Regions from separate parts of the Leptospira koniambonensis genome, predicted to be linked through region 3. Evidence: riboswitches for the same ligand, from Rfam matches in the RefSeq annotation. Region 3 holds a riboswitch; each other region holds the start of a gene.
The links. Region 3 has a riboswitch for cobalamin ahead of EHQ52_RS02305 (CbtB domain-containing protein). Riboswitches for the same ligand answer to the same signal wherever they lie in the genome.
Positions count from the first base shown of each region.

Region 1: it holds a riboswitch for cobalamin, as region 3 does, so the genes downstream of both, EHQ52_RS08320 (LIC13354 family exoprotein) here and EHQ52_RS02305 (CbtB domain-containing protein) in region 3, are expected to answer to the same signal.
Region 2: it holds a riboswitch for cobalamin, as region 3 does, so the genes downstream of both, EHQ52_RS18970 (TonB-dependent receptor) here and EHQ52_RS02305 (CbtB domain-containing protein) in region 3, are expected to answer to the same signal.

Region 1 covers NZ_RQFY01000004.1:921,544-927,497, reverse strand. Annotated here, with positions in the region: gene EHQ52_RS08335 (toprim domain-containing protein) at 1-742, shown strand, start outside; gene EHQ52_RS08330 (alpha/beta fold hydrolase) at 926-1,708, shown strand; gene EHQ52_RS08325 (flavin monoamine oxidase family protein) at 1,705-3,045, opposite strand; adenosylcobalamin (AdoCbl) riboswitch at 3,285-3,411, shown strand; gene EHQ52_RS08320 (LIC13354 family exoprotein) at 3,605-4,189, shown strand; gene EHQ52_RS08315 (LIC_13355 family lipoprotein) at 4,220-5,089, shown strand; gene cobT (nicotinate-nucleotide--dimethylbenzimidazole phosphoribosyltransferase) at 5,163-5,954, shown strand, end outside.
Region 2 covers NZ_RQFY01000012.1:223,577-229,530, reverse strand. Annotated here, with positions in the region: gene EHQ52_RS18975 (YncE family protein) at 1-295, opposite strand, end outside; gene EHQ52_RS18970 (TonB-dependent receptor) at 297-2,399, opposite strand; cobalamin riboswitch at 2,426-2,602, opposite strand; gene lsa26 (surface adhesion protein Lsa26) at 3,045-3,785, shown strand; gene EHQ52_RS18960 (CapA family protein) at 3,890-4,936, opposite strand; gene EHQ52_RS18955 (hypothetical protein) at 4,998-5,507, opposite strand; gene EHQ52_RS18950 (class I SAM-dependent methyltransferase) at 5,665-5,954, shown strand, end outside.
Region 3 covers NZ_RQFY01000001.1:499,453-505,406, reverse strand. Annotated here, with positions in the region: gene EHQ52_RS02315 (CbiX/SirB N-terminal domain-containing protein) at 1-667, opposite strand, end outside; gene EHQ52_RS02310 (CbtA family protein) at 664-1,479, opposite strand; gene EHQ52_RS02305 (CbtB domain-containing protein) at 1,470-1,652, opposite strand; cobalamin riboswitch at 1,792-1,975, opposite strand; gene EHQ52_RS02300 (SDR family NAD(P)-dependent oxidoreductase) at 2,106-2,960, opposite strand; gene EHQ52_RS02295 (Crp/Fnr family transcriptional regulator) at 3,147-3,734, shown strand; gene EHQ52_RS02290 (two-component system sensor histidine kinase NtrB) at 3,779-4,957, opposite strand; gene EHQ52_RS02285 (alginate export family protein) at 5,161-5,954, opposite strand, start outside.

The sequences.
Region 1 (5,954 bases), on a different contig from region 3:
ACGCGGCCTCAAAAAAGCAAGTAAGATGAATATTCCTAAACTCATGCCTCCTACAGGAAAATCTGGAGATGCAGGAAGGGTATTATTCGTAGCTGAGGGAGATTCTGCAATCGCTGGTCTTCGTCCTGCAAGAAATCCTAAACTTCATGGTTTGTTCCCTTTAAGAGGAAAGCCAATGAACTGTAAGGGTGTCTCTCTTGCAAAAGCGATCGCGAACGAAGAGTTAAAAAATATAGTAGCGATCCTTGGACTTCCTCTAGACCAAAAAGTAAAGTCGATAGATGAACTGAATTACGAAAAAATAAGTATCATTACGGATGCGGACTTCGACGGGTACGCAATCCGCTCCTTAATGCTTTCTTTCTTTTACGAGTATTGGCCAGAACTTTTTGAATTAGGACTCATCCATATTTCCAGTGCTCCTCTATACGAGGTAGATGTGAAAATGGGAGACTCCAAAAAAGCAGAAACTGTCTTTTGTATCGACGATAAAGATTACGATGCTCTAGTCAAACGAGTGGAAAAATCCGGCGGCCAGATCGTTCGCAAAAAACGGAATAAAGGACTCGGAGAAACTGGAAAAGAAGCAATGAAATTTGCTGTAGATGAGTGTATGACTAAGATCACCATCGGAAACAAAAAAGAAGCTTCTAAGATCCAAAACCTTTGGTTCCACAAAGACTTTGCAGAACAAAGAAGGGATGCAATCTCTGAATACGCAATGAGTGTAATCGAAGACTAATCCATAATAGTTTTCTTTTCTCCATAAGACCCGGATATTATTTTAGAGATAGAATGATATTCGGGTTTTTCATTTTAGAAGATCCAAATTATTTTCCTATAATATAAAAACAGATTTAAATCGCAAGAACCGGGTCGTCTCTTCTTCTCTTCCGAGTTATATTCCTTCCTTGGGAGAAAAAGAATGCAAACGAAAGGAAACATACTTCTCATCCATGGAATGTGGTGTAGAGGAATCCATTTATCACAAGTACAAGAAATTTTAGAGAACGAAGGTTATACCTGCAAATCGATTGACCTGCCTTTACATGAGCCTGGAGCAGATCTGCGAAAGCTTTCCAAATTAGGAATTTCGGATTACTTAGATTTTTTAGAGGATACATTAAAACAATTAGGTTGGAAAGAGCCACTCTTACTCGGGCATTCTTTAGGAGGATTGCTCGCGCAACTTCTGGCTTCTCGAGTCAATGCGAAGGCTTTGATATTAATCACTCCAGTTCAGCCTAAACAAATTAGCGGGCTTTCCTGGACTGGTCTAAAAACGATTTGGGAAATTCTAATAACTCCTTTTTTTTGGAGCAGAACGAATCTATTAAGTAAGAACAAATTCGCATACGGAATTTATAATACTTTAAGTGAATCGAAACAGAAAGAACTTTATCCAACTTACGTTCCTGAATCCGGTAAAATTGCATTCCAGACTTTCTTGCCATTCTTAGCCTTTTCTCAACCTACTCGAGCAAACTTTAAGAAAGTCCTATGTCCCGTATTTGTGGCGACAACCGGAAAAGACAGAGTGACTCCTCCTCGAATCGGCAGAAAGATAGCATCCAAATATGCAAATTCTAGAATGAAACTATATCCGAAACTTTCTCATTGGGCAATAACGGAAGATGGGATCGAAAAAGTTCTACAAGATGCAACTAGTTGGATCGAAACAGAAATAGGAACGCATGGGAAAAACTAAACTAAATTCACCGCTTTGATCGCAGAGCTTAGAGCGGCCTCCACTGTTCCGGTAATTTCGCCGGTATGTTCTCCCGCAAAGAAGATACGATCATATGGTTTTCTTAAAATGATCTCTGATCCAAAACTTCCTGGCGGGAATTCTGCGATCCCGTTCGGCACGTAATCCTTTTTACTTTCCGTAAAATAGAATCTTTGGATTTGCAGATCCTTCTTCAAACCCAAGCGCTCCAGAGTAAGACGAATATATTCTACCTTTTGGTCTTGGTTGGCAGAATCAAATACAGAGAATCTGTCCCCGTTTGCGATCACTCCTAAAACCTTATCTGAAGTATCAGACTTGGTTCCTGCATCATATAAAAATTGAGCCGCAGCATCAGAATGAACTGCAAATGGAGAAGATTCCCAAGGAGATTCTTTTAATACCAAAAACAATTTATAAATTTGAGAATAACGAACTCTTAAAGCTGCCAAAAGTTTTTCTTTATCAAGACCTGGATTCCATTTTACATTAGAGATTTGATTCGCAGGTAAAGTGCAGATACAAGTAGAACCGTTAAATTTTCTTCCAGAAGCAGTAGTGACCGTAACTCCAGTGGAATCCTGATCTACAGAAAGAACTGGATCTGAAAAAACAAACTCAGTGTTTTCTATATTCATCACCAAGGTTTTGGCGATGTTTTCCATTCCACCTTCTATCTTGCTATTCCTTTGAGGAAATTGTGCAAGATCGCTTAAAACTTTTTCAGCGGACAGAACTCGGATACTATCTCCATAATGAAGAGAAAGTTTATGACCAAGTAAAGTTAGATCTTCAGGACTAACTCCTTGGTATACTAGATAATTATAAATGCTAATACGATCTAATGCTTGCTGTTGTGCAGTATCTAATTTAGAATTTTGTGATACTAATTTACTTAAGATCTCTTGCGATTTTGAAGAAAGTTCCCAGGTACCTGCTTTTTTATAAGTTCCTAAAAACAGATCCGGAGCCAAAGGAGAAGATTGTAATTTTAATCCTAATTCTCTAACTAAACTGCGAACTGTTTTATCTTCAGAAGAGACCCATTCAGCTCCTAGATCCACAACATGACCGGAAGGATCTTGTATGGATCTAACTCTTCCCCCCACCCTATCAGTGGCTTCTATCAGAGTTACTTTACTTCCTGTTTTTCCTAAGATGTATGCTGAATAAAGTCCGGAGAGTCCGCCGCCAAGTATGATTACTTTTTTTCCAGAATTTGTATTCTGAGCGGATAAATTTCCCTTACGACTTCCTAACAAAGCAGCGGTAGTTAAAATTCCGGCTTTCAGAAAAGTGGATCGGGTAATTTTCATCGGATTCCTCTTTGGAAGTTTTATTAGAACTCTCTCTTTTATTTTCGGTCTATGAAAGATCTTTCCCGAATTTTTTGCGAAGTAGAATGTCTCATCGATATGAAATTATGTACCGAATCCTTCCTATTTGTTCTTATGCTTTAAATATCGCTGATTTATCCTGATATTGCAAGGAATAGATGACTTTTGTATCCTAATACTTTTTCCCTTGCCAGCGGAAGTGCTAAACCAAAACCTGGAATTACGCTTTCAGGGAGGAAGTCGGGTGTAAATCCCGCGCTGACCCGCAACTGTGATGTCCGTTTTAAACGGAATAAGCCAGATCTTCCCCGCGATACTTTAACCTCGAGGTTGGGGGGTATCGTAAATCTCGCTCTTTAGCGCATCCGCGCTTTCTGCGATGGGGCCCCGAAAGCTAAAATGTCGGGGCTCTCGAACGGAAAAAGAAAACACAGCAAATACCAAATTGTTCTGATCTTTATAAGATCAATGATCGACTAACGTTATATTGCTTATATTTTCTTTTTCTGCGACATCCGGCAGAAATCAGGAGAGAAAAATGAGAAAATTCAAAAGAATGGCTGCTCTAACGTTTGCAGTATGTTCGCTATTCGTATTCGCTAATTGTTTTGATCTGGGCGAATCCAGCAAGTCAGACAATCAAAACGTTCTTGCCTTAGTAGCTGTAGCAGGATTAAACCCACTCGCAGGTAACTATAATTATTATAATGGAACTCCAGATTATCCAGGTGGGACCTTTACCGCAGCTGGAAACGTAGTTGTTGGAACATATAATATTTCTCTTTCACTCGTAGCGCAAACTATGTTCGACGAAACATTTGGCAACAGCTACTTATACGGAGAAATTCAGGAAATCGACACGAATAAAAAAGTAGTTTATGTTCGTTTTACTTCTGCTTCTTCCTTTTCCCAAGGAAATTATGCGTGGCTAAGATGGATGGTTAAAGACGGTAAAACATATGTTTGTCCAGATCTTTCAGATGTTTCCACTCAAACAACATTAGCATCAGCAAAAGATGATGATCTAGATTTTTATTCCGATACGAATGATATCAATGCAGGTTGTGGTTTGAATAGCGGCTTTGATCCGGCTCCTTGGAGCAGACTCGAATCTCAAAACTGATATAAGTCGGATAACGGGAGGAAAATGTAAATGTTCAGACTTAAGAATATCATTCAAATTTATGTAATGTTTACTTGTTTCTCTTTAAGTTTTATCAGTTGTGATGATTCTAAAAGTTCTTCCGGTATGGAGGCCCTTCTTGCTTTAGGAATAGGAGGGCCCGGATTCTTAAGTGCTTGCGATCAAAGAACTCCCGAATCAGGTCGTGGGATTTTTGTAGCGGACGAGATCATTTCAGCTCCGACAAGCAATGGTATTGGATTTAAAGATTCGGATTGTTCAGTGGACGGTATTCGCGGAGAAGGAAACTTTAACGGTTCTCTTGACGTGTATAGTTTAGAAGCTTCCGGAATCGGATCTTCAATTATACTTAGATGGTCAGGAGTAAAGGTACTTCCTGCAAGCGGTATCGATTTTATAGTTTATGAAAACCCTTTCTTCGTTGGAGTTCAAAATAACTCGAACTCCTTCGATAATGTTTTTATGGAGCCTCTAATAGTAGAGGTAGGCAATGACTTAACGAATTGGTGCGGATGGGATCCAACCTATACCAACTCAGATCCAAATACTTTTGTAGGAAATCCTATATACTGGAATCGATTCGCGGGAATCACTCCGTTCGTCTATAACCAAGACTCTAATCCAATGACTGTCTCCGAAGTTTTCGATACGGATATTGTAAACGGAGGTGGGGGTGGAGACGGTTTCGATTTAGCAGATCCTAATTTTGGAAACTCTGGTTCTGGTTGTAATGGAACGTTAAAAAACGAGATCCAAACGAATGGATTTACTTATATTAAAATATCAGCAGCTAAAACAATTTTGACCTCTCTGCCTATCGATGCGGCTCACGCAAATCCAGATATAGACGGAGTCATTGCAAAATCTGTAACCCCTTAACCTTTAACTGAAAGAAAGATCTTCTGATCTTATTTCTGTTTAACAATTTAAAATTTTTAAAAGTGAAAACAATATGATCCGCCCAAAAGAAGTACACCAATTGGACTTAGATAAATATTTACGCAATAAGATAGATACCAAGACAAAGCCGTTAGGCGCCTTGGGAAAATTAGAAGATCTTGCCTATCGCATAGGAACGATCCAAAACACAGTAGATCCAGTTTTATCAAATCCTCATTTATTAGTATTCGCAGGAGATCATGGGCTTGCAGACTCAGGAGTTTCCGCTTTTCCAAAAGAAGTTACCTATCAAATGGTATTAAACTTTTTGAATGGAGGAGCGGCGATCAATGTATTTTGCAAACAACATGGGATCAAATTGCTTGTGGTAGACGCTGGAGTTTCAGGCAACTTTGAACAATCTCATCCTGATTTTATACCTGCAAAGATAGCAGCTGGAACCAGAAACATTCTTAACGAAGCAGCAATGACAAGAGAAGAATGTGAAGAAGCCATCCGTATAGGTGGAGAGATCGCAGCCACCAAAGTCCCAAAAGATTGTAATGTGATCGGCTTTGGAGAAATGGGGATCGGAAATACTTCCAGCGCTTCTCTACTTGCTTCCGTATTTTTAGATCGATCCGCGGAAGACCTTACAGGAAGAGGAACAGGTTTGGACGATCAGTCCTTAGCACGTAAAAAACAAATCCTGGCCGAATGCAGAGCAAAACATAAAGTAAATCCAAAAGATCCCATTGAAGTCCTCTCTAAGTTTGGAGGTTTTGAGATCGCGATGATCTGCGGAGCAATGCTTTCTTCTTATAAAGAAAATCGTTTAATCCTTGTAGATGGTTTTATTGCTAGT
Region 2 (5,954 bases), on a different contig from region 3:
GATCCAAGACCTGCACACTATCTCTATTTAAACGATTTAGAATATATACTTTACCATTCCCGAATCTTGCCACTGCGTCAGAATGAATAGGCGTCAGTCCGGGATAAGAAAGAAGAAGTTCAGGATTTAAAACTTTAAACCTACCACCGCTTGCAAAATCAGTGGTAACTACTCCAATATTATTTGGAAGATCTGGGGTTAAGAATAAAGTATATAAAGGTGGCCTTTCTATATCTCCACAGAAGGAAAAGAAGATAACTAAGCAGGCAAGGATGATATACGATACAGATCTCATATTAAAATCTCCCGCTTAAGGTGATAAACCAATTTCTTCCTGGAAGAGGGTATCCTACAATATCCTCCACTCTTTTATCTCCCATATTCCTAAGATCTATACTTAAGAGCAGTTCTTTAGGAGTTTTTTCTCCTTTTTTGTTAGGATCTTCTTCCTCGGGAGAAGTATATAATACAAGCGTAAGATACGCGTTCCAAATTTGGCGAGCAGGCTGGTAATTCACATATTCATTTGTTCTATCTTTGAAAACTGCTCCTACATACACTCCTTCAAAACCGAGTTCCCAGGTTTTACCTCTATAAGCGATTGTTCCTGAGATCTCATGTTTAGGCCTAAGAGGAAGATATTTGCCGTTCAAATAAGGTGCGGGAGAAGTGTTGATCGCTTCTTGGTAAGTATATTCTAATAAAAATTTCCAGCCCTTATATTCGGTCTTATGAGAAATTTCTGCTCCATCAATCCTTGCTGAGTCCACGTTTTCAGGTCTTAAGGTAAATTGTGAATTAGGGATGAAAAGGATCATATCCTTGATCCTTTTTCTAAAATAGGAAATTGTAATATTAGATTTAAGTTCTCCTTTTTTATATTTCCCAGTGATCCCTGCATCACCATTCTCACTTCGTTCCGGTTTAAGTGAATCGTTTGCTATGATTGTTCCGACTTCTCCGAAAAGTTCCAAGAAGCTTGGGATCCTATATTGTCTAGCGATATTAGATTTGAATTCTAAAGAATAATTTTCTTTTTCCCAAAACCTCCACAGAAGTCCTGCTTTAGGATTCGAAAACTCTGTAGTTTTTATGGCAGAAGCAAACGGATCTTGTTTTCTATACCAAGGTTCGTCTGATTGAAATTTATCCTTATAAGAATCCCAAGAAACTCCTGGAGTCAAAATTAATTTTCCATCCAAGAATCTAAACTCGTCCTCTACTTGAAAAGTGGTATAAGTCCTAGCCTTTCCAGGTTCATATTTCAGATCTATATTTTGAGGTGTACTTCTGGACCTTTCGAAAGTCTCTCTTTCAATACCTGCATGGAATTTCAAAATTTGATAATATTCTAATAAATAAAAAGTAGGAGTTACCTGAAATCCGGATTGCCCCATATAAGCAGTCGAGTTGGGAGTACCTTTGGAAAATTCAGATTTAGGATCAAAAAGATCATCATTCGTGAATGAAGTAAACATCCGAGTTTCAAGCCTTAATAACCCATCAAATAAACCTTTTGTATCCGTTCCGAGGGAAGAAGTATTTCTAAGATATCTTCGATGAACTTTCTGTGTTTGGTTACTTGCAGGTCCAGGAATTCCATGAAATCTATAATTCAGATCATTCCAAAACTTGATCTTTGTAGCTCCGATATCACCGCTCAGACCGATCATACCAGAAGTTCTTTCATATTGGGCATTTCTTCTTCTATCAATCGTATCATCCAGAGGATTGACGAGCACGGTCCCATGATTGTTTAAGAAGGAAAAGTTTTGGTCGGATTTTTCTCCCAGCAAGAATACACTGGTCCCAATTCCACCGTAAGTTCCTGTATGCGTTATGCTGCCCTTTCCCGTATTAAAACTTCCCGCGCCTATATTTACGCGAGTTTTAGGAGGGCCAGATCCAGTTCTTGTAACTAAGTTTACACTTCCGCCGATTGCCGAACCAGAAAACCCGACGGGCGCGCCACTTCTATATACTTCTATACTTTGTAAATTGTCAAAGGGAAGATCCGCAAGGTTTACCTCTCCACCTTGCGCATTATTAAAAGGAACTCCATCTATAAAGATCCTGGTTTGGTTCGGATTTGTTCCTCTAAGAGAAAGAGTAGAATAAGAACCTAATCCGCCGTATCTTCTGATCCTGACTCCTGCTTCTCTTTCTAAAACATCCGGAAGATTCGTATAACGTGCATTGTATTGGTCCAGATCGATAGAAGTCTGGAAACCTGTTGGGTTCTTTCTGAAATTTTCAGGCTGAGAATTTGAACTGGTCTTTCCTACTACTTTGACAGTGGAAGTTTCAGTCTTCTGGGATTCTTGAGAAAATACTTGGACAGAAAATAAAAAAAGCCCTAGATGAAGTATCTTTCCGAATCGTTTGGGTCTTTTGTGCATTGAGGCCTTAACTCCCGAAAGCCAGAGAATTGAAAGCAGCTCTGATAGGTTTTCTGACTCACGCGAAGGTTCGGACCCTTCCCGTCTTTCGACAGTGGTTTTGTCCGACCGTTTAGGCGTTTACAGCTGCGGGTACAGCTCCGGATTTTCACCGGATTCCCTTTTCCGATCTACTTGCAAGGACCAGGTTCCCAACCCAAGTCGGAGGGGCAATCTCAAAAAGGAGCTCAGGTTCGCACGGAGAACACAGAGCTCACAGAGTTTGTTTGCCATGTAGGAACTCCTACAATGTATATCTTCTCAACTTCGCGGCTTTGTGTGAGACGCAAATACAGCGACTTTTGAGTCACGCCAAGGCGCCAAGACCGCGAAGGTTTTTAATCCAGAATCCCCGCCAGGGATGCGAAGGGCTTTAATCCGGGCAAAGCCCGGATGAGCGCCAGCGAACCCAGAGCAGCCCGGTCTTCGCGTAGCGAAGAGGCGGCCAAGGTTTTACTTAATATCGGATATTGGAGTTCCTACATTTTCAAATTCAGAAAGAAATATTTTCTTGATGTAAGATAAAAACCGGAAAGGATTCACGAATTCGTGCCCCAAAGGAAACAGCTTGGGGTCTACCTACATAATATGGAGCACCGAACTCGAATGAAACGAATTCCATCCTTAAGATTTCTTCTATTAGGGATCTTTCTTTTAACTACCTCATCCTTATCAGCAGCCGGAACTTATTCCGAAGGTTGGACAGTTGCAAAATTGATCCAATTCGAAAGCAGAGGGGTCATCTTTGAATCTTACGAAGGTCTTATTGAAGTTTATACTATAAACGATTCAGAAGCTTGTGATGAAATGAAGGACGAATGTTTTGTTCCTGCAAAACAAAAGATCGAATTCAGCGTACGTCCTGAAAACGCAGACGTAGTGAATTTTTTAAGTAAAAATTTAAACCAAGAAATTTTGGTCCAATACAGGATCCACAGATTCGAGGCAATCGCTTTATCTTCCAAATACGAAGTGGTAGGAGCACAACTCCAAGAAAGATCTCTTCCTAAAGGTCTACCTGATAAGATTGTAAGCAAAAATAAATCCGGAGGAAAAAGAAATTTTTCCGTTACTGGACGTATTCTAAGTTTAGAATATAAAGGAGTTATGATCGGAACCTGGGAAGGATTATATCTGGATGAGACCAGAAATAAAGTTCATCCATTTTCAGTCACTGACGAAGAGATCGCAACCTTTGCGACAAACACTCTTAAATTCGGTCTTAGATATTTCTTAGGAGTTTCTGTAGCTTATGTAACTGGCTTGAGAGATTCTCATTATGATATTTATGAGATCAACTTCAAAGCTCCTGCGGGTGCATTGGAACCAGCTAGCAAAACCGAATAATTTACGTTAAGGTTTTATTAAGTAGAAAGCCGATGCGGGAATTCCTACATCGGCTTTTTTATTTTAGAATGTCGCTCTAGGAATTCCTACAAGGCAAACTTCAATTAAGGATGGAAACTTCCATCAGATTGGAACTTAGGTCCTTTTCCTGGAAAATCAGATTTAGTCAAAGATTGGATGAGTTCAGTAGTCTTAGCGTCTGGATCTGGAGCAGGAATTCCATTTTGGCTTAATTGTAATGGATGGATCTTACCTTTGATAAAATTCCCTTGTTTATCTAAATCTGCTTCCAAGACCAAAGAATAACCCCCGTATCCTTTCGTAGAGAATACTCTATATCCTAAAAAGTTTCCTAAAGAATAAGCGATCAGTTTTCCTTTATATAATTCGAATGCTCTAGGCAAATGAGGACCATGTCCAATAAATAAGTCTGCACCTGCATCGATCAGAGAATGAGAAAGAGCGACTAGATTTCCTCTATATTCTCCGTAAAATCTTTCCTGTTCATTTTTTACATGTAAAGCTGGTCCGCCTTCTGCTCCACCATGAACAGAGATAAACACGAGTTGCGCTTTTTTCTTGGCTTCTTTAACGAGAGCCACACCTTCTTCGATTTCGTTCACATGATTATGAGCGCTTTGCATATGACTGAAGCCAATCCAAGCCACAGAAATTCCTTTTACATTCATATAAGTGATAGCACCTTTTTTGCCAGTATATCTGACTCCAGCTTCGGAAAGATTTTTACCTGTATCGTCAAAACCTTGTTGGTGAAAATCTAAACTATGATTATTCGCGATGGAAACTATGTCGAATCCAACATCTTTTAGGATTTTTGCATATGATGGAGGAGTTCTGAAAGCAAAGATAAGAGGACGATTTATATTTTTAGCACAATGAGGATAATCAGTTAGAGTACTTTCAAAATTTGCAAATAGTATATCTGCACCTCTTAAACTTGGCTCAACTTGAGAGAACAAAGTTTTCTTAGGATCTGAAGGAAGTTTATTCTCTGGATAATTAGTTCCCATGACCAAATCACCCACCGCTTTGATCTTCAAAGTTTCAGGTTCTACAGATTCGATCGGCTGGCATTGAGAGAATAAAAGAGAAAGTCCTAAAAGAGAGGACAGCGCAAGGATTCTATACATAGGGGAAGGATTTTAGAAACCCTGTCCCTGGCAAAGCGGTTTTTCTAAACTTTCGATCCTTTCAAGGACCCACAACAACAGCAATCGGTTGAATTAACAAAGGAAGAGATCCAGCATATGCACCGATTATTAAACCGGAAGTTTGAGAAGTTACTTCTCCGCTGACAGTATAGTTCACTATACATGCTCCAGCATTCATGGTATTAAAGCTCAAGTTTACGGGACTATATGGGGGACCAAAAGTAAAAGGCCAAACATTCGGAGATGTACCATTAGGGCAAGAAGACACATCTATATCAAAACCTACTGACACATCATTGCTAGTCCAATCAGAAGGAACCGATCTAAGCGCTACCTGATAACCAACGCTTCCACCTTCAGTTACAGATAGTGCTGCCGGTGTAAATACAAGTAAAGAATTACCTCCACCGATTGCCATGGATAAAATGGCAGCCGCAGCAGCTTGCTTTTCGGGATCATTCTTATCTTCTTCCGATAGGCCTAGAAATTCCTTACCTACATCTGTACCAGTAAGCACAAGTCCACAACTTACGTTATGGGTAATGAGCATAAGGGAGATAAAACTTATTATAAGTTTATTTTTAAGGTAAAGAGAAGTTCGCATCTCCTACGTTTAACAATATATTTACTGAAAAAGCAAGCCTTAAAAATCAGATCAAATACCCATTTTATGTCGGAAAACCTCTTAAATCACCGATCCTTATAGTATGCAATCTATTCCATGCAATACTTGTTCTAATTCTGAATTCACTCCTCTCTTCTCCAAGGCAAGCCCCAAAGGAGAGATCTTCCAAATAGTAGAATGCAAAAAATGTAAATTGGTTCAGGTCAACCCTCAGCCTAGCTTGGAAGAAGTTTCCAAGTATTATGAAGATTCATACTTCACCCAAAGAACAGACAGAGGTTATGATAATTATTATTCTGAAGAAACCAAAAAAGAGATCGCGAGAGTATTCAATTTGAATCTGAAAGATCTAGGTTTCTTTGATTGGGAAAG
Region 3 (5,954 bases):
TCCAAGGAAATTTTTCAGAAAAGTTTTGGACCAAGGAGGAAATTTTTTGGATCAATAATCCGCCGAATAAAAAGTAGGGGACCACCAGAAGTTTTTCCGGTCTTAATTTGGAAGCCATCTCCAAAGTGTCTGGAAGAAGAGGGCTGGTGATCCCTATAAAGGAAGGAAGAACAAAGGAGAAATGATTTCCTTCTTGGAATAAACGAACTGTTTTATAAAAGTCACCGTTTGCATCCGGATCAGAGGAACCTCTGTTTACTATGATCACGCCTGTCTTAGAGGATTGCTCTTTGTTTAAAGGTGAAAACTCTTCTGCACGTTTCCTAAGCAAAGATACCATTTTAGAATGGATACCTAAACTATTTGCTATCTTATAAGAATGATCCGGGAACTCCGATTTAATTCTGTCCAACACGACCGGAATATCATTTTTAATATGACCAGATGTGTATAGAAACAAAGGAAATATTATAATATTTGAATACTCTTCACTAAGATCTCTGAGCGCAGTTTCCAGATCGGGTTTTGCAAGTTCTACATAAGCGTAGGAAATTTTTAGATCAGGCCGAGTGCATGAATATGCTTCTACCAATGAAACGAATTCTAGATTGGAATTTGTTTCTCTACTGCCGTGACCCAGCACCAGAACTGCAATTTTAGGTTTCATTTGAATCCTAATACCTGCTTTGGCTTCCAGAATAGAAAAAATAAAGAGGATAATAAATACCAGAAGATCAAATTTGTGAGTAAGGTCACATATTCGAATTGGTTTCTTAACTCTTTGGGAGCAGCAAAATCTTCTGAAATTTCAGGCACACCAATATAAAATGGAAGTCCTACAAAGAATAATACCGTTACTAAAACGAATGCCCATTTTAGTAATCTATGAAGATTTAAATAAGTTAGAAGGACTTTAGATCCTAAAACACCAACTAAGCTGGAACCGACACAAAGATACCACCAAGCCTGCCTTTCTAGATAATCATAAGCCCCGGATGCTCTTCCTGGTAATTCAGGAGGAAGTCCTACAAATGGGATCCCGAAAAATATTAGAAATCCACCGATGGTAAATAAGAAGCTTAGGAAAATCGCCTTGGAGATTGAAGGGTTTTCCAAAAATCCAAATGGAGGGAATAAGACCATCCAAACGGAAACTAAAACCCCAAAAGAAATCCCGAGTAGAACAGAACCAATAAATGTTCCTAAGTTTCTTTTTTGCCAAAGACTATCTTTCTCGGCTACTTCAGTGGGATTAGATTGTTCTTTTGTGTGAGAATGACCTTCTCCATGGGAGTGAGAGTGAACATGCGTATGTCCAGCATTAGAATTTTCTGATGCTGATTTGGATTCGAACTTCTCTGCTTCTAATATGAGAGGAAGATTCCAAGCGCAAACCAAGATCCCTAAAACAAGGCCAGACACCAGACCGGAAAATATCCCGGCCCGTAAAAGATCAGAAAGATCTGATCTTAATGGCATGGAAAACCGGTAGAATGTCTTATATCATGAAATGTATCGTGCAAATACACCATAGGTTCCAGGCCTACTGCATAGATTGTAGAGAAAGCAAGAAACCCAACCAAAACTAGAAAGGAACCACTAAGCCATAATCTGGCTCCCAAAAAATCCTTCGAAACGGAAATCGAGCGCATAAAAATCCCTCCTAAGAGATCTTCACCTAACAAGATATAAGCGATAGTAAGACACGAAAGATCGCGCCAAAGCATCGTATGAACAAAAAATTTTGAGTTTAGTTACGCGATTGTCTTACATCCGAGACTGGATCACGTAGCTTCAGGATTTTTGTAAGGCGTTTTCTGACTCGAGATCATCCTACTCAGCACGTCTTCCCAGGTTTTACAACCCAGTGACATCTTGTGCCTTTTGTCCCTCTTACAGCGGCGGGTACCGTGACGGAATTGCACCGTCTTCCCATAGATGTGGACATCTATGTTCCTACAAAAATAGTCTGAGATTTCAGGATCTATTTAGGTGAGTGATTTTGTATAGTATTTTATTTTCGATCGAGCAAAATTCTCTAGACCCCGCTTCTACCTTCCAATCTTTACGAATAGGTTTCATAGAGTTTCCTTAAAAGACTGCAGTTATACTTTTTGTTTTTTCTTATCCAGCCTGGACTGGGCAGCTTTTAATTCAGAATCAGTAAGTCTGATACTGAATTCAGGAAAATGTCTAAATAGAAAATATTGAAGCCAAGAATCCCAACCTGTGTATCCAATGAACTTATTGTTTGGGATCCATTTTAGGATTGCCTTTGCTACTGAATCGATTGCATGAACTCTATTTAACGCGGAACCCATTTCGATCTCTTTACTCAATTCAGGTTTATCAGTATTTTCTTTTTCTAAACCAGGAGTGTCAGTTGTAGGAGGAAGGAATAATTTTACCTTAACTCCATGAAGCATCATCTCTTGGCGGAAACCTTGAGCAAAACCTACGATCGCAAACTTACTCGCAGAATAAGCTCCGTATCCATAGATAGAAAAAAATGCAAGAGTGGAGGCTAAGAATACAATCTCTCCGCTTTTTTGTTTGGAAAAATGATCACTAAATGCGAGTGCGCTGTTTACATGACCGAAAAAGTTTACATCCATTAGATTTCTATAAACTTCGTCATCAAGGTCGGAAGCTTCTCCGGCCTTAGCAAAACCACTGCTACAGATTAAAAGGTCTAATCCACCTAAAGTCTCGATTGCCTTTTTGGCCTCTTTTTCGAGGGCTTTTTTATCAGAAACATCCAAAACTGCGAATCCAAAAACAGCTGTTGGAGCTCCTACAGACTTTAACTCTTGGACAGTCTTTTCTAAGTTAGATTTTCCTCTGGCAGAAACGATTACACTTGCTCCTGCCTTTGCTAATTGGATCGCAATTCCTTTGCCTATGCCCGCGGAACCACCTGTTATAAATACTTTTTTGCCTTTGTATCTGCTGAATGACATGTTTAAAAATTCTCTTCGATGCGGGCAAGATTTCCTTTTTTAGGAAACTATTCAATCTAATTCGAAACTTTTTACATAAAGAATTAGAGAACTTGTTCCAAAATTTTAAATTCCTGGTTTGGTCCCAAAACAAATCTTGCCTTTTCATTCCCATGATACCGAATACGGAAGAATTCAAGGCTCAAGATGTATCCGATACCTTTACTGGAAAATTTAAGGAAGAAAGTCCCAAGTTTAGAAAAAAATTGGGACCGTTATACTTCCATGTTAAAAGAAAAGAAGGTCCCAGCAAAAACAGAACTTATCAAAAGAGGGGTTTACACTAAAAACATATTCATTGTTAAGAAAGGATGCCTGCGATTAAAATTTGAAGATAAAGGCCGTGATATCACTATCGCATTTTTCCCTGAGAACAGAGCGATCACTTCTATTCATAGTTACAGAGGGACTTATGAGAGCAGCCAACTTGCTGTCGAAAGTATTGAACCTACAGAATTACTTATACTAAGCGGAGAAGATGCAGAAACTATTTATAGAGAGAATGACGGGCTTAGAGATTTTTTATTGGAATACGTTGCTGAAAGATTTGATACGTATATGAATTTATTTTTATCCAGGATTAGGGATAGCCCTGAACAAAGATATTTGAACCTGATCAATGAACAGCAAGATCTTGTAAATCGTATCCCCCAGCATTATATTGCTTCTTTTTTAGGGATCACTCCTGTCTCCTTAAGTAGGATCCGAAACAGGATTTGGAAGGAACAAAAATAAATACTTATATATTTATTAAAGGGTAGAAGTAGCCGAATCTTCTTTTATTCCAGGGCCGGAAAGTAAATGGAAAATTTTGTACCAGATCCAAGCTCACTTTCTACTTTAATTTTCCCTTTATGATTTTCTAAAATACCATAAACGATAGAAAGTCCGAGACCGGTTCCTTTGCCGGGTTCTTTAGTCGTAAAGAATGGATCGAATATTTTACGGATAGTCTTTCTATCAATGCCGGTCCCACTGTCCAAAATTTCTATCACTGCAGTCTTTTGGGTCTTTTCAGGAGAAATAAATTCTCCTTCTTCCATTCGAAGTCTTATGGAAAGTAAACCCCCGCTTGGCATCGCATCTTTTGCGTTTAAAAATAAATTCAGAAAAACCTGATGGATCTGAGTGTGATCCGCCTGGACCCAGATTGGATCCTGAGGAAGATCCGAAATTACTCTGATTGATTTAGGAAAGGTAGAAGATGCTATATGGACCGCCTCTGAGAGTAAATCATTCAAAGCAGATGGTTTCAGATCAGATTCTACCTTTCTTGCCAAAGTCAAAAGTTGTTTAATTAAAGAAGATCCTCTTTCCGCAGTCTTCTTGATAATTTCAGAATATTGTAAGATCTTTTCTGGATGTTGAGAATTTTTTTCTAAGAGGGCAGTGTAGCCTAAAACTACAGTTAGAATATTATTAAAATCATGTGCCACTCCTCCAGCAAGAGAACCAATAGATTCCATCCTTTGAGAATGAATGAGTTGTTTTTCTAATTCGTGGTGCTTTGTAATGTCTTGGAATTGGACGGCAAAATAATTTGGATCTCCCTTTCTGTTTCGTATTAAAGTTGCATCTACCTGAACCCAGAGATGATGCCCGTCCTTATGAATGTATCTTTTTTTTCTTTTAAAGATGGATATTAAACCTTTTAAAAATTGATCCCTTAAGTGAAGATCTTCTTCTAGATCATCTGGATGAGTAATATAATCAAAACTCATCCCTACCAATTCATTTTCAGAATAACCTAAAATTTGAGAAAGTGCAGGATTAGAGCTAATAAATCTTCCTTCCAAAGAAATAATGGCAAACCCATTCGGAGAATGGTAGAGTATATTTTTAAATTGTGCTGCTTGGCAATACCATTCATCCCATCCCATTTCTTTAGGTAAAAAATCCTTCTCTAAATAACCGGATGGTTGGTTTATTTTTGGAGGAATTTCATCGCAGTTTTGCATAACCTTCTCTTCCATGCTATTTAAGACAGTGAGAGGAAAGGGTTTCGCCTTAACTATTGTTAATAAATTATGTAACTATTTTAAACTCCATTGAGTAACAAATCGTAGTCTAACATACTCTAGGAAATAAGAAGAAGTTTGATGTCTCCATAAAAAAAGAAAGGAGAGGTCGAAACTTCGACCCCTCCCAAGGATAGGATTGCCTATAGGGAGGCGGAGACCATGAGATAAAAGAACTTAGAAGTGTCGTCGAATGTGTACCTATTATCAGGGTTAGAGGCAAATGGATTTGTTCTTTCATTTCCGATCGCTTCTTTAGCTTTCACAAGAGAAACTCCCATCCAAATCGAAACTGATTCAGTATAATTATAGATCCAAGTAAAATCATATTGATAGAACAATCTTCTGCCTAATCTTGAATTGTCATAAGAGAACTTATCATTAGAATAATTTTCAGTGCTTGCTCCAGTATTTGGAACCCCAGAAACTTTATACCAAGCATCTTGTAAATTTGCTTTTTGAGTATCGTAGAAGGCAAATATAAACATACCATATTCTGTTTTGAGATTTGCACGAATGGAATAAGACTTTATATTTTCAAATCCAGCCATTAGAGCTTGGCCGTTCATAGTATTCCAATTTGGGAAAGAGCCTGCGATCTGAGGAAATAAACTTTGCCAAGTCCCTACCTTAGAATCAGATCTATTTGGATCTCCTGATGCGTATGTGTAACCTAAACCTAAACGGATCCAATCATTGACCTTGATCCCCGTATCCAAAGAGAGAAGTCTTGTATCATACTGCACCTTCTCTGTATAAATATTTTTTCCGTTAGCTGCCTTTTGGTCTAAAACATCCCAATCAGCTTTGACTCTATCCCCAGTCATTCCTGATTGCCATGCGGATTCAATACTCCAATCCCAGATCTTTCCGGCTGGTAAAAAATTATTATTCGTTCTATTGGTGAATCTGAATCCTGTAGTTAAAAGATCGTTCC